Regions from separate parts of the Pseudoalteromonas distincta genome, predicted to be linked through region 1. Evidence: predicted binding sites of a transcription regulator. Region 1 holds the regulator's gene; each other region holds the start of a gene.
The links. The regulator FliA, encoded in region 1, starts transcription of late flagellar genes. The targets are predictions, from matches to a motif close to CTAAAGNTNNNNNNNNNNNNGCCGATA.

Region 1 (4,885 bases):
TGAGTATGGCCCACGTAGTCAAGACCCTGATGTATTAACGGCTGCAGTGCGTATTTCACTGCGTAGATTAATTGTTCAAGATGCGGTGGGAATGTCATCAGAAATCCCTGTCATAACCTTGGCGCCTGAGTTGGAACAGATGTTGCATCAGTCATTACAAAATGCAGGCGATGAAGGTGCCGGTATTGAGCCAGGACTTGCAGAGCGACTTCAAGTGTCATTGACACAAGCGCATCAAAATCAAGAAATGGCCGGCGAACCTTCTATATTGCTAACGTCAGGAATGTTACGCACTGTGTTATCTCGTTTTGTTAAGTACACCATTCCAGGATTGAGAGTGATGTCTTATCAAGAGGTACCAGACGAAAGACAGATCAAAATTGTAAGCTCGGTAGGCCAACAATAAGATTTTAACAGGGGTTGAATCATGAAAATTAAACGTTTTTTTGCTAAAGATATGCGCACAGCACTTAAAGAAGTTAAAGATGAGTTAGGTGTTGATGCGGTTATTATGTCAAATAAAAAACTGGCTAACGGTGTAGAAATTGTAGCGGCAGTTGATTATGACAAAGCAGCCCCTAAAGTAGCAGCGCAACCACAACGCCCTGCAGAGCCGCGTACTCAGGCGCCACAACAAAGCATGCATAACTTTGTAAAACCAGAGCCACAGCGTGCCAAGCCTGAGCCTCAAGCAAAAGTTGCTGACAGCCTACAAGCATTATTAGAGCGTCAATCACCGCGTCCTCGTTCTCCTGAGCTTGCATCGATGTTTTCACAATCGGGTATTGATACTACTGATAACTATCAAGAACCTGATATGGGGCAGCGTACTAAAAATATGTTTGCTCCTGAAGCTGCTGCGCCAGTTCGTCCACAAACTCAAGCGGATAGCTTAGGTTTTGATGATTTAGACCGCGACTTTGATGATTTAGATAGCCCAGTAACCACTCGCCAACAAGCACCTAATAATGAAAGCGAAGAAATGACAACAATGCGTGAAGAAATGAACGCAATTCGTCAATTACTTGAGCATCAAGTATCAGGCTTGATGCAACAAGATATGGCGCGTCGCGATCCAACACGCGCTTGTATGGTTGACCGTTTAGTCGGTATGGGTATTGATAAAGAAGTAGCACAGCAAATGGCATGTTTTGTACCTGATGATGTGTCTCGTAAGCAAGGTTGGAAAGCATTGTTAACTATGGTCGAAGATCAAATGCAAACAACCAATAATGAAATACTTCGCCAAGGTGGTGTATATGCGTTAGTGGGTCCAACAGGTGTGGGTAAAACAACGACTGTTGCTAAGCTTGCAGCTCTAGGCGCACAAAAATATGGTGCCGATAAAGTGGCGTTAATAACCACTGATACATACAGAATTGGTGCTTATGAACAACTTGCAACATATGGTCGTATTATTGGTTGTGGTGTTAAGCAAGTTAAAGATGCTAATGAATTAGCTGAAGTTTTATATCATTTACGAAATAAACGTCTAGTATTAATTGACACAGCAGGTATGAGCCAGCGAGATTTACGTTTAACTGAGCAATTAAACACGTTAATGCGTAACCAACGTGTAGATATTCGCAGCTACTTAGTACTTAGTGCGACAGCACAAATTAATGTATTGCAAGAAACTGTACGCCACTTTAAAAAAGTACAGTTAAGTGGCTGTATTTTCACTAAGTTAGACGAATCATTAAGTTTGGGTGAGATTATTAGTATTGCGATTCAAAATCGCCTTCCAATAGGGTATCTTACTAATGGTCAACGAGTACCAGAGGATATTCGTGTTGCAAATGCTGAGAAACTAGTTAAAAAGGCTGAGCAATTATATTTAAAAAGAACAAAAGCACAACATTCAAGGCACCAAGCAGTGGCGCCAAGCACAGTAGGGATGTATGATTAACACAGTATTAGATCAAGCAAGCGGCCTGCGCAAAATGAGTCAAAACAATAACAACGGCGTAAAAGTTATCGCTGTAACCGGTGGTAAAGGTGGAGTAGGGAAAACAAATGTTTCTCTAAATACAGCTATTGCACTTGGGCAGCAAGGTAATCGAGTATTAGTGCTGGATGCTGACTTGGGTTTAGCAAACTGTGATGTGATGCTTGGTTTACGTGTAGAGCGTAACTTGTCACATGTCTTGTCTGGTGAATGTGAGCTTGATGAAATTTTAGTTGAAGGCCCTGCAGGAATTAAAATTGTACCCGCTACATCGGGTTCGCAAAGTATGGTTGAATTATCACCATCTGAGCATGCTGGGCTAATTCGTGCGTTTAGCGAATTGAATACCGAATTTGATATTTTAATTGTAGATACAGCTGCTGGTATTTCAGACATGGTACTGAGCTTCTCGCGTGCAGCGCAAGATGTAATGGTTGTTGTATGCGATGAGCCGACATCAATCACCGACGCTTACGCACTTATTAAAGTATTAAGTCGTGAGCACGGCGTTTATAAATTTAAAATTGTTGCCAATATGGTGCGCAGTATGCGTGAAGGCACTGAATTGTTTGCAAAGCTATCTAAAGTTACCGACCGCTTTTTAGATGTATCAATGGAGCTAGTAGCAACGGTTCCTTATGATGAAAATATGCGCAAAGCAACACGTCGTCAAAAAGTAATAGTAGAGCTCTTTCCAAATTCGCCAGCCGCTCTTGCGTTTAAAACGCTGGCAACAAAAGCAGTTAAATGGCCAATACCCAACCAACCATCTGGGCATTTAGAGTTTTTCATTGAGAAACTAGTAAACGGTTAATTATGACAACACTGGTGAATAGAGCTATGGGATATCAATCAACACAAAATTTAAATGTGATTGTTGAGAAGCATGCATCACTTGTTAAAAAAGTGGCATGTCATCTGATTGCTCGATTACCACCTAGCGTTCAACTTGATGATTTAATTCAATCAGGAATGATAGGTTTAATAGAAGCTTCGAAAAACTTTGATGCAACAAAAGGCGCAAGCTTTGAAACTTTTGCCGGTATTCGTATTCGCGGTGCTATGCTTGATGAAATGCGCCGTGGTGATTGGGCTCCTCGTTCAGTTCACCGTAAAAACAGGCAAGTTGCAGAAGCAATTACTGAGCTCGAAAGTAGTCTGAATCGCGAACCAACGGATATAGAAGTTGCTGAAAAACTTGAAATTTCGCTCAATGAGTACCATCATATTTTAAATGATGCGAATACGAGTAAAATATTAGGCATTGAAGACCTTGGTGTAGATGAGGATGTTATTACTCCCGTAGGCCAAGATTTAGCACAAGATAAACCTTTTAATAATGTTAAAAATGATAGGTTTAATGAGTCTTTGCTAAGTGCAATTAAGTCATTACCAGAGCGTGATGCAATGGTGCTTTCTTTGTACTATAACGATGAAATGAATTTAAAAGAAATAGGACATATACTCGATGTAAGTGAATCGCGTGTAAGTCAGATACATGGTCAGGCGATGATTAAGCTTAAAGCTAAAATCAATGACTGGATAAATTAGTAGTAAGTAAACAAAGGTTAATACCTCACTGGGGGATGTTTTGGATAAAAACATGAAAATTCTTGTAGTTGATGATTTTTCAACGATGAGACGCATTATAAAAAACCTGTTACGTGACTTAGGTTTCACTAACGTTCAAGAAGCTGATGATGGGTCTACAGCTTTGCCTATGTTGCAAAATCAAGTGTTTGATTTTGTAGTTACGGATTGGAATATGCCTGGAATGCAGGGTATTGATCTTTTAAGAGCAATACGTGCAGACGAGAAGTTAAAACATATCCCTGTATTAATGGTAACGGCAGAAGCTAAAAAAGAACAAATAATAGCTGCAGCGCAAGCTGGCGTGAATGGTTATATTGTTAAGCCATTTACGGCTGGAACATTAAAAACTAAATTAGAAAAAGTATTTGAACGCTTAGGCTAATGATGGGGGAGAGGCTTATGCCAGCACCAGCTGCGCCTCAAATAACGTTAGAACAAGCTCGTCAGCTCGTTGTTTTTTTAGAAAATGATGAGCAAGATAAAGCAAATCAGTTGATTTTAGAGGCTGCATCTAAAGAGCAGTCTGAATTATTTGCTGAAGTTGGAAAGTTGACTCGTCAACTGCACGAAGCTCTTAAAAGTTTTGAGCTTGATACTCGCTTAAGTGACATAACTACAGATGCGATTCCAGATGCTAAAAAGCGGCTTAATTATGTTATAGAAATGACAGAAAATGCGGCTAATAAAACAATGGATGCAGTGGAGGCCAGTTTACCTATAGCCCAACAGTTAGCGGACGAAATATCTCATATTAAACCGACATGGGATCGTTTAATGAGCCGCGAGATTGAGCTTGGTGAGTTTAAGCAACTTTGCCATAGCATCGATAAGTTTATGAACAACTCTCACCATAAGACTGATGAGCTTCAAAACTTAATGACAAATGTATTAATGGCTCAAGACTATCAAGACTTAACAGGTCAAGTTATTCGCCGTGTTATCGAACTTGTTAGGGAAGTAGAAGAAAGTTTACTGCATCTTTTAACTGCGTTTGCTGAACAAGACGACAGTAACAGCACCGCGAATAAAGTAGAACAACAGAAAATAAAAGAACCAGTTGCCACACAAACTTTAGCAGGTCCTGAAGGCCCTATTATTGATAAAGAATCGCGTAATGATGTTGTATCTGATCAAGATGAAGTTGATGATCTTTTATCAAGTTTGGGCTTCTAAGAGGAGAGTAACTGCATGTTTGAAGTCGATGAAGATATTTTACAAGACTTTCTTGTAGAGGCTGGAGAAATCCTAGAGCTTTTATCTGAACAGTTAGTTGAGCTGGAAAATAATCCAGAAGATACCGAGTTACTAAACGCTATATTTAGAGGTTTTCATACTGTAAAAGGT
Region 2 (4,885 bases), 1.3 Mb from region 1:
CTAATAGTCACAAAATCATATTCTGAATATTTGTGTAATATTCCTAAATCGGCCACATTCTGTTTAATTTTATCAGCAACACAAATTGCACCTTCAGTGCTTGTATGCGGTAGAACAACTACAAACTCTTCGCCGCCATAACGCGCAACAAAATCGGTTGGCCTTTGCAAACTATTAGTAATAGTTTGTGCTACTAGGTTTAACACCGTATCCCCCTGCACATGACCATAGATATCATTGTATTGCTTAAAGTAATCTATATCGATGAGTAATAATGCATAGTCAACTTTTTCTCGTAAGGCGCTTCGTTCCATTTTAGAAAAATGTGCATCAAAATAACGGCGATTGAATACTTTAGTTAAATCATCTAAAAATACTTTTTGATTGAGTAAGTCGTGTTGTAATTTTAACGTTATATGGGCACGAACCCTTCTAAATAGTGTTTCTTTTACAATCGGCTTTTTAATAAAATCAACAGCTCCGGCTTCCCAACACTCTTCTTCTTCGTTTTCAAAGGATGTAACAAAAATAACTGGGATATCCTGTGTTTCAGTATTATTTTTTAATTTTAAACATGTATCAATACCACTCATTCCACCCATACTAATATCGAGTAGGACTATATCGGGTACATTTACATTACAAATTTCAATTGCTTCTTCACCACTTCCAGCTGTTGTCACATTAAAATGCTCAGATAATATTTTTTTCAATACGATTAAGCTTAATAACTGATCGTCAACTATAAGTACTTTAGAATTCTTTAAACTTAGTTTTAATTGATGGTCAGAGTAATTTATTGGCATAGTAAAAATGTTTTGTTTTTTTAATTAAAAACAGCCTATAGCATCACATTTTGTTATGCAAATGTTAATTAAGAGGGGTTCTACTTATTGGTTACTAATAAAAATACTTTTTAGTAAATCTTTACTGCATAAAAACAAAAAATGAGCCACTTGGACTCATTTTATAACTTTGAATACTTAATTTAGTTAAGTATTATTCGTCATCATCTAAATCTAATTGCTGACGTTGAGCAGGTCGAGCTAAAATCTCTACGTAGAAAGAGGTCAAACCTTGCTTTTCAATTTCGCCAATTTGGTTACTTAATTCAGCAACGTGCACAACTTGCGCATCTTCAGCTGTGTTACCAAACTTACAGTCAAATGCCCAATAGTCAGCATCTTCAGGTAGCGTTTTATTACGCTCTCTTTTCAAATATTTTTTCACTTCGTGCTTTGCAGCATCAACCATACGAGGGTATTTGATTTTCTCGTGATTTAGCGTGAATGTTTTCTTCATTACGTTCCTAATTACCTTGGTTTAATGATAATGGCATTTCATGTCATACCATTTGACGCCATTATAGCAATTGCATTTAATTTTTGGATGCTTTTTTTTCATTAAATCAATTATTAGCAAATATATAAAGCAGACCCGTTATAAAGCATATATTAACTGATGATTATTACAATCATATATCACACCGCAATAAGCTGAAGTGGTTGATGTATTGCATCATTATTAAGGCTGTCGTAAAAAGCAGCTGCATCTATAGGAGGATTAGCAAGTTGTGTTTGTTCGCTTTTAATTCTTCTTCTGACAGCAAGCTCACAGTTATCTATTATATTAAGTGGAATATGCTTATCATCATTTCTAATCGCAAGTGGTTCAGGGCTTAAGCATTGCCTTAACTTAATACTTGTCATACCACAGCGCTCCCCTTCTTGAGATATTAATGAGGCATTAAACTGTCCAACCAACATATTGTATTCATCAGGGGCTAAAAGTTGCTTTGGACCTGCGCCAAATTGCTTTCTTAATGCCTCTTCTTCTATAACTAAATTATCTATTTCAGTTTTTGGTAAATGAAATTGGCTAAAGTCGAGTGCGTCATGTGACAGCATCGCTAATAATAGAGAAAATTCGCCACGGCGATTTTCATGCACACTATTATTGAGCCTACTGTTTAACTGACTCTCTGTGATTAACAAATCATCTATTTGCATAGTCTTTAGTCGATTGTGGTAACTGATAGATATTTATCGGCTTTATTTCAATTTTCTTTAGCTTTTTTCTTTACTTAAATACGCAATTTGCTATTATCAGCGCCGTTGCATTGGAGGGGTTCCCGAGCGGCCAAAGGGATCAGACTGTAAATCTGACGGCTCAGCCTTCGCTGGTTCGAATCCAGCTCCCTCCACCACTTTTCTTACCGCTAAGTTAAGTGGGGCCAAATGCAATAAAATTAGTGTGGAGGGGTTCCCGAGCGGCCAAAGGGATCAGACTGTAAATCTGACGGCTCAGCCTTCGCTGGTTCGAATCCAGCTCCCTCCACCACTTCTCTACTATTCCTATATTCCTATATTCCTATATTCCTATATTCCTATATTCCTATATTCCTATATTCCTATATTCCTATATTCCTATATTCAGGTAACTTCAAAATACCCATTGTAAACTCATACTGTTTTTCTTTAGCCATGTTGATGATGCTTTATAATTAGGAAAAAAACGATCAACGTGTTGCCAAAAAGCTTTGCTGTGGTTTAAGTGACGTAAATGCGCTAACTCGTGGACAATCACATAATCAATAGCATGATAAGGCGCTCCGATTAAATGCAAATTAAATGTTAGCTCTCGCTTACTATTACAACTTCCCCACTTTCGCTTATAAATAGCTACTTTTAGACTCGTAGGTAATTCTTCATCCATTTGTGCGCAGAAGTACGCTAAACGCATTTCTATATATGCAGTTAGTTGCTCTTTTAAATATTCTTCAAGAAGTTGCTGATATTTTTGCGAAGTATTTTTAACGCGCGAAGAGTGTGTAATAAGCAAGCTGTCGTTACAGTTTAGTGCTTCGGACTTAGTACCTTGCTTAAATTCTATGTTTACAATGCTATCAAAGATTAAAATTTGTTTGTCTTTGAACGGGTTCTGTCTGCTATCAGCAATATTGTGCTGTTTAGTTAATTGAGCATTTACCCACACCTGCTTGTCAAAAAGCCATTCTTGGATGTGTTTATTACTAACAAACTGAGGGGCATATACAGTCACCTTCTTGTTATGTACTTTAATGGCAACCGTTTTACGTTTTATACTTTTCTTTAACTGATATTCAAACACTTTCATACTCATTAATGATATTGCTACGAGAAAATTCACCAGCAACTAATAAAACCAAATAAGGTGTACTTTTCGCTTAGTTAAGCCAATTCATTAGTTTTCTTAAGGTTACTCGATAGAAACTTAAATATGACCATATAAATCTAACTTAGTCCTGTGACAGGCAATACATTAGAATAAAAAACACCAACTAAAAAACTAATCCCTGATAAATAAAAGAAAACTAAAAGTAATAAATTCGTTATTTTATTCACTTCATTGAATTAACGGTTTATTTATTAATTAATTAGATTAAACTTAATAAATAAAGATTATATTTTGAGCCATTATGTTATCAGCTTTTTTTATCACAGACCAAGATCCTAGCTTAATCATTAATGGCGTTTACGATCCTCTATTAGTTTCAATGTCATTGCTAATTGCTATTTTTGCAGCCTTTTTCACCATTAGACTTATAGATCTCGCAAAAGAAACTCAATTTCCTAGCTACCAACGTTTAGCAAATGTGACCGCTGCTACTGTTTTTTCGGCTGGTATTTGGAGTATGCACTTTATTGGTATGCTTGCCTTTTCACTGTGTACTAATATTGATTATGATCCAACAATCACTCTCCTTTCTTTTATACCAGCATTTATTGCATGTCAGTACGCTGTATCAATGCTAGTAAATAGTAAAGGGAATCTAAAAGTATTGTCGATTTGCTCCGTGTTACTAGGAGCCGGCATTGGCACTATGCATTATAGCGGCATGGCTGCAATGGATCTTGCTCCTTTACTTAGATATGATCCATTGATATTTGCGTTATCAATCATTGTTGCTGTAGCCCTCTCCTTTATAGCCCTTTACAGTCGCTTTAATCTTGAGCGTTTTTTACCCTCTTTATCACCTCTTCAAAATAACTCAATTAGCGCTGTTATTTTAGGGTGTGCTGTTGCTGGTATGCACTATATGGGTATGGCCGCTACACGTTTTGTAGCTACATCGCCACTAATCTATGATGATGCTAACGCAACCGCAGGACTAACTTTTATCGCCATTGCAGTCGCCACAGCAACTATCGCGATTACAAGCGTGGTTGGTGTAATAAATGGTATGGTTCGCTATCGCATGCTACTTGAGGATAAGTCGGCAAAAGAATCCCGTCTAAATGCTATTTTAGGCACCGCTATAGATGGCATTGTTACCATTGACCATACTGGTATTATTTTAAGTTTTAATGAAGCCGCAAGTAAAATTTTTGGCTGGCAAGAAAACCAAGTTCAAGGCAAAAACGTAAAAATGCTAATGGACGATAACATTGCCAAGCACCACGACGAATACCTCTTAAATGCTCACAATGTTGATCTAGGTAAAATAATAGGCATAAACCGTGATGTATATGCAAAACACATGAACGGACATGTTTTTCCTATTCGCTTAGGTATAGGCGAAGTAAATCAGCCGGGCCATAACCCTTTATATGTTGGCTTTATCACCGACTTGACCGAACAACGCGCTTTGCAGCAAAGTTTAGAAGAGAAAGAACAAAAATACCGCTCTCTTATCGATAACATGCCCGGAGTCGCGTTTAGATGCAAGTTTGATGACAACTGGACTATGTTATTTATTAGTCCAAATATAATTGAGCTTACAGGGTATAACCCAAATGAGTTTACAGAGCATTGTATCGAGTTTAATGACTTGGTCTTGAAATCAGATCAAAAACAAATAGTTGATGAAGTCACTAAAGCTGTTGATGCAAAGTCTCAATATTCT
Region 3 (4,885 bases), 1.8 Mb from region 1:
CACAGCTATTTTAAAGGAGGGGCTTTTTTATGATTATTACCAGTTACTGTCTTATTATTTTTAATTACAATATAAATTAGCGGAAGATAACACACCACTACGGTGAGCGTATTAATTAAAGGTAAAAGCGTTTTATACATTAACGTGCTATAAGATAAATCCCAAAGGTGGCGATCAACAACGCGAAAAAGTTGTAAAATTGGTGCCATTATAACAACCAACTGACCTAACACACATTGCCATAAATAAACTTTATCTTTTATCCCAAGATAGGCAATTAAAGCCATCCAAGCTATGTCATTAAACGCCCAGACAAGATATCTATATATATAAATATCTTTATCAAACTCTTTTAAAGAATCGTATATAAGTGCACCAAATAAGAAAAATACACCTGTGACACATACAAATCGTAATGCTAAAAAATCTTTACGCAAATAGAAAACAACAATAGCTGGGATTAAAAATAAAACCCAGCTAAGTTCAAGAAATGTAATTACCTTATCAACCCATAAAGGCATTGTTATTCTTTCGTCTTATCGTCATCTCCGCCAGTACCATTTCCAGGCATATCGCTATACTTATATTTTTTATTCACGGGCATTCCATTACATATGTTAAGGAAATGTACTGTAAGCTAAAATGATGAAATTGCCAAGATGCTTAGGCAATTAAGTACCCTAAATTAAAACAAAAAGTAGTGAGATATAATACCAAGCAATAGCTTAACGTACATCAATAGGCGCTGACTCTTTTGCTTTACCTTGTAATATAGATATTTCTACTCGGCGATTCCTGCGGCGATCTTCATTTGAATCGTTTGGAACAAGTGGACGGGTATCAGCCCGACCCACTACCATCATGCGGTTTTTATCAAACCCTTGCACCGTTTGCAGCTCGCTTGCGACTGCTACGGCACGCTTTGATGATAAGTCCCAGTTGTTAATATATAACTCATTCGATACCTGAAAATCATCTGTATGGCCAGATACAGTTATTTCGCCAGGTACATCTTTTAACAGTACACCAATATCTTGAATTATGGGTTTAAACTTAGGTTGTAAAAATGCACTACCCGAAGGAAATGAACCATTCTCTCTAATACGAATAATTATTTGCTGCCCTAAAGATTCAAGCTCAATTGCACCATCTATTATTTGCTTTTCAAGCTGCTGCGCGATTTTTTTAACGAGCTCGTTAGTTTGTTCCTGATCGGCCGCTGAAGTTGCTTGCTCTGACGATTGCTCTTGAGAAGTACTACGAGATTCGCCACCACGTTTGTCCCCGCGCTGTTCTTGCCTGCCGCCAGCTGAGCTTTCATCTCCAGCCTGAAACTCTAACATTTGTTGAGTCATTTCTACTGTTTGTTGTTGAATAGTTTCTATTGGAGTGGGTTCTGGTTTGCCTGGGGTAAACTCCATAGCAATAACCGAGGTACCTTTAGGGATATCTTTTACTTCAATTTTATTCTGCACACCAAAAGCAAACTTCATAGAGCCCGCAATTTGTTTAAACTTAAGTACATCCATTTCTGAAAACGCAAGCAAGAGTACAAAAAAGCACATTAACAGTGACATTAAATCGGCAAATGTTCCCATCCATGCTGGTAGGCCTGGTGGTGGGCATTTGCACTCTTGATCAGACATAATTACTCCTCGGTATCTACTTTGCGTTTAGATTCAGCTAAGTAATTTTTCAAAATACCTTCGATTACTTTTGGATTTTGGCCATCTTGTATACCTAAAATAGCATCTAAAATTAAACGCTGATTCATAGCCTCTTCGTCTTTACGCAGTTCAAGTTTTACCTGAATAGGAATTGCCACAACATTGGCTAAAAACGCACCATATAAAGTTGTTAAAAGCGCTACCGCCATTGCCGGGCCAATTGCTTTTGGGTCATCCATGTTAGATAACATTGCAACTAAGCCAATTAGAGTACCAATCATCCCCATTGCTGGTGCAATATCGGCTAATGACTTAAATAAGCCTGCGCCCATTTCATGTCGAGTAGTGGTTAAAGAGATGTCTTTTTGAAGTGTGGCGCGAACAACATCTGCGTCATGGCCATCAACAAGCATGTCGACGCCTTTGCGCATAAATGGATTTGGGATTTCAGCTTCTTCGAGTGCTAAAAACCCCCCTTTACGAGCTGAATCAGCAAGTTCTACTGCTTTTTCAATAAGTTCTTCTGGCGTTTCAATTTTAAACATAAACGCTTTAGCAACAACTTTACCTATACCCAAAAACTGCGACATGGTGAAATTTGATAAAACAATGAAAAGTGAACCACCAAATACAATTACACTAGAAGGAGCATCGGCAAACATAGCCATTTCACCGCTACTACTCATAAACATAGACATGACAATTAAGCCAATTGCGCCTAGGATCCCGATTATGGTTGCTAAATCCACATTTCCTCCAGAAGTTTCATGCTTAATGGCCTTATCATAAACTTTTATTATTAACTGCTTATCGGCAACATATTGAATTGCTTAAGCCATTTTTATAAATAAACATAAAAAGCAGCCTTTAGCACTATTTTAGATCAAGTTATAAGGGCTACCTAATTATCAATTGATTTATTAAACTAACAGACCGCTATTAAGGCTTTATTAATACACTTGAAATATAATTTAACGTTATAAAGGTAAAAAACCAATATCATCCTTTGACCTAGTTTAGCATTCCCCCTAAAATTGACCCCTAAATTTATTATGTAAGCTGAAATAAAGATGGCGACTAAAAAACCTGAAAACTTAAGTTTCGAACAAGCACTAGAAGAATTATCTACAATCGTTAGTGACATGGAACAAGGTGACTTATCGCTTGAGCAATCGTTAAAGCAATTTGAGCGTGGAATTGCATTAGCAAGTGCTTCATCAGGTAAATTACAGCAAGCAGAACAAAAAGTATCAATTTTGATGGGGAATGGCGAAAAGTCAGTTCTTACGAATTTTGATAATGATATGGAATAGCTGTGAGCATAAATAATTATATCGAACGTGCTCAAAAAGATGTAGTAGCGACCTTACAACAGCATTTTAAACAGCCTCTCGATACTGAAGAAACAGTCAAGAACGCCACCCAGTATGGATTATTTAATGGCGGTAAAAGATTACGTCCATTTTTAGTTTATGCCACAGGTAAAATGCTCGGTGCAAACCAGCAAGACTTACATGTACTTGCAGCTGCAATTGAGTGTATCCATAGCTATTCACTAGTTCATGATGATTTGCCCGCTATGGACGATGACGACTTACGCCGTGGCCGCCCTACTTGCCATATAGAATTTGGCGAGGCAAATGCAATTTTAGCTGGTGATGCCCTACAAACACTCGCCTTTGAGCTTATTGCGAATCACAAATTTACATGCTCGTCGCAAACACAAGTAAAAATGATTGCTACGCTTGCCAACGCATCAGGCCTTGAGGGCATGGTAGGCGGACAAGGTCTTGACATAGCAGCAACAGATAAAGTAATTACCGTACAAGAGCTTGAGCGAATACATAAGCTAAAAACCGGAGCTTTAATTAATTGTGCAATTACACTTGGTGCACTGTGCAGTGAAAAGGCAGATCAACAAACCTTAGAAAATTTAAGCATTTTTGGGTATGCTATAGGGCTGGCGTTTCAAGTACACGACGACATTTTAGATGTTGAAGGCGATACGGTTACTTTAGGTAAACCACAAGGCTCCGATATTGCCGCGAATAAAGCGACATATCCGGCGTTATTAGGTATGCTAGGCGCTAAAGAAAAGGCGCAAAATTTAATACAACAAGCCCATGAAGCGTTGGCAAATATAGATGCTGACACAACACTTCTTGCGTCGCTAGCAAATTACCTAATTGAGCGTGACCACTAATTTTTGCTCATACGTATTGCAATTAGCACTGACATTATTACTCAACATTAATTATTCGTAAAAGCTTTGAATGAATTAATGTTAGCGAAGGATATATATAAAACCATGACACTTGATAGTAGCAAGTATCCATTACTTAATTTGGTTGACGAGCCAGCCCAATTGCGTGACTTAGCGCAAGACAAACTCCCTGCATTTAGCAATGAGCTGCGCGATTATTTACTCAACTCAGTATCGCAAAGTAGCGGTCATCTAGCGTCTGGTTTAGGGACGGTTGAACTAACCGTTGCGCTACATTATGTTTATAACACTCCAGACGATCGCCTAGTTTGGGATGTGGGTCACCAAGCTTATCCACATAAAATCCTTACAGGTCGTCGCGACCAAATGCACACTATTCGCCAAAAAGACGGTTTGCACCCTTTTCCTTTTCGCGATGAAAGCCAATACGATACGTTTAGCGTAGGCCATTCAAGCACCTCTATTTCAGCTGCCTTAGGTATGTCTATTGCCGCCCAAAAAGAAGGCAAAGGTCGAAAATCTGTAGCCATTATTGGTGACGGAGCTATCACCGCAGGCATGGCATTTGAAGCGATGAATCATTTAGGTGATGTAAAATCAGACATGCTTATTATTTTAAATGATAACGAAATGTCGATTTCTGAAAATGTTGGCGCATTAACAAATCACTTTGCCCGAATTCTATCAGGTAGCTTTTATACTAACATTCGTGAAGGCAGTAAAAAGTTACTCTCAGGTGTGCCTCCGGTAAAACAACTTGCCAGTAAAATGGAAGAGCACATTAAGGGCATGATGATCCCGGGAACCTTCTTTGAAGAATTAGGCCTAAATTACATAGGCCCAATTGATGGTCACGATGTAAACATGCTTGTAGATACATTACGTAATATGCGTAATTTAAAAGGCCCACAGCTTTTACATATAAAAACGCAAAAAGGTAAGGGCTATAAACCGGCTGAAGCCGATCCTATTGGCTACCATGGTGTACCAAAAT

Region 2: a site for FliA is predicted at 2,044-2,070, ahead of FFU37_RS09145 (VC2046/SO_2500 family protein). Genes of this name have one in related genera too.
Region 3: a site for FliA is predicted at 2,476-2,502, ahead of pomA (flagellar motor protein PomA). Genes of this name have one in related genera too.

What each region holds. Positions count from the first base shown of each region.
Region 1 is NZ_CP040558.1:754,569-759,453, forward strand. Features, by position in the region: gene flhA (flagellar biosynthesis protein FlhA) at 1-406, shown strand, start outside; gene flhF (flagellar biosynthesis GTPase FlhF) at 428-1,909, shown strand; gene FFU37_RS03280 (MinD/ParA family ATP-binding protein) at 1,902-2,762, shown strand; gene FFU37_RS03285 (RNA polymerase sigma factor FliA) at 2,789-3,499, shown strand; gene cheY (chemotaxis response regulator CheY) at 3,540-3,923, shown strand; gene FFU37_RS03295 (protein phosphatase CheZ) at 3,941-4,714, shown strand; gene FFU37_RS03300 (chemotaxis protein CheA) at 4,730-4,885, shown strand, end outside.
Region 2 is NZ_CP040558.1:2,073,362-2,078,246, forward strand. Features, by position in the region: gene FFU37_RS09135 (GGDEF domain-containing response regulator) at 1-806, opposite strand, end outside; gene FFU37_RS09140 (DUF6172 family protein) at 1,000-1,302, opposite strand; gene FFU37_RS09145 (VC2046/SO_2500 family protein) at 1,482-2,009, opposite strand; tRNA gene FFU37_RS09150 (tRNA-Tyr) at 2,122-2,206, shown strand; tRNA gene FFU37_RS09155 (tRNA-Tyr) at 2,256-2,340, shown strand; gene FFU37_RS09160 (M48 family metallopeptidase) at 2,443-3,141, opposite strand; gene FFU37_RS09165 (MHYT domain-containing protein) at 3,458-4,885, shown strand, end outside.
Region 3 is NZ_CP040558.1:2,659,064-2,663,948, forward strand. Features, by position in the region: gene FFU37_RS11840 (hypothetical protein) at 6-521, opposite strand; gene FFU37_RS11845 (flagellar motor protein MotB) at 726-1,646, opposite strand; gene pomA (flagellar motor protein PomA) at 1,649-2,416, opposite strand; gene FFU37_RS11855 (exodeoxyribonuclease VII small subunit) at 2,738-2,980, shown strand; gene ispA ((2E,6E)-farnesyl diphosphate synthase) at 2,983-3,870, shown strand; gene dxs (1-deoxy-D-xylulose-5-phosphate synthase) at 3,976-4,885, shown strand, end outside.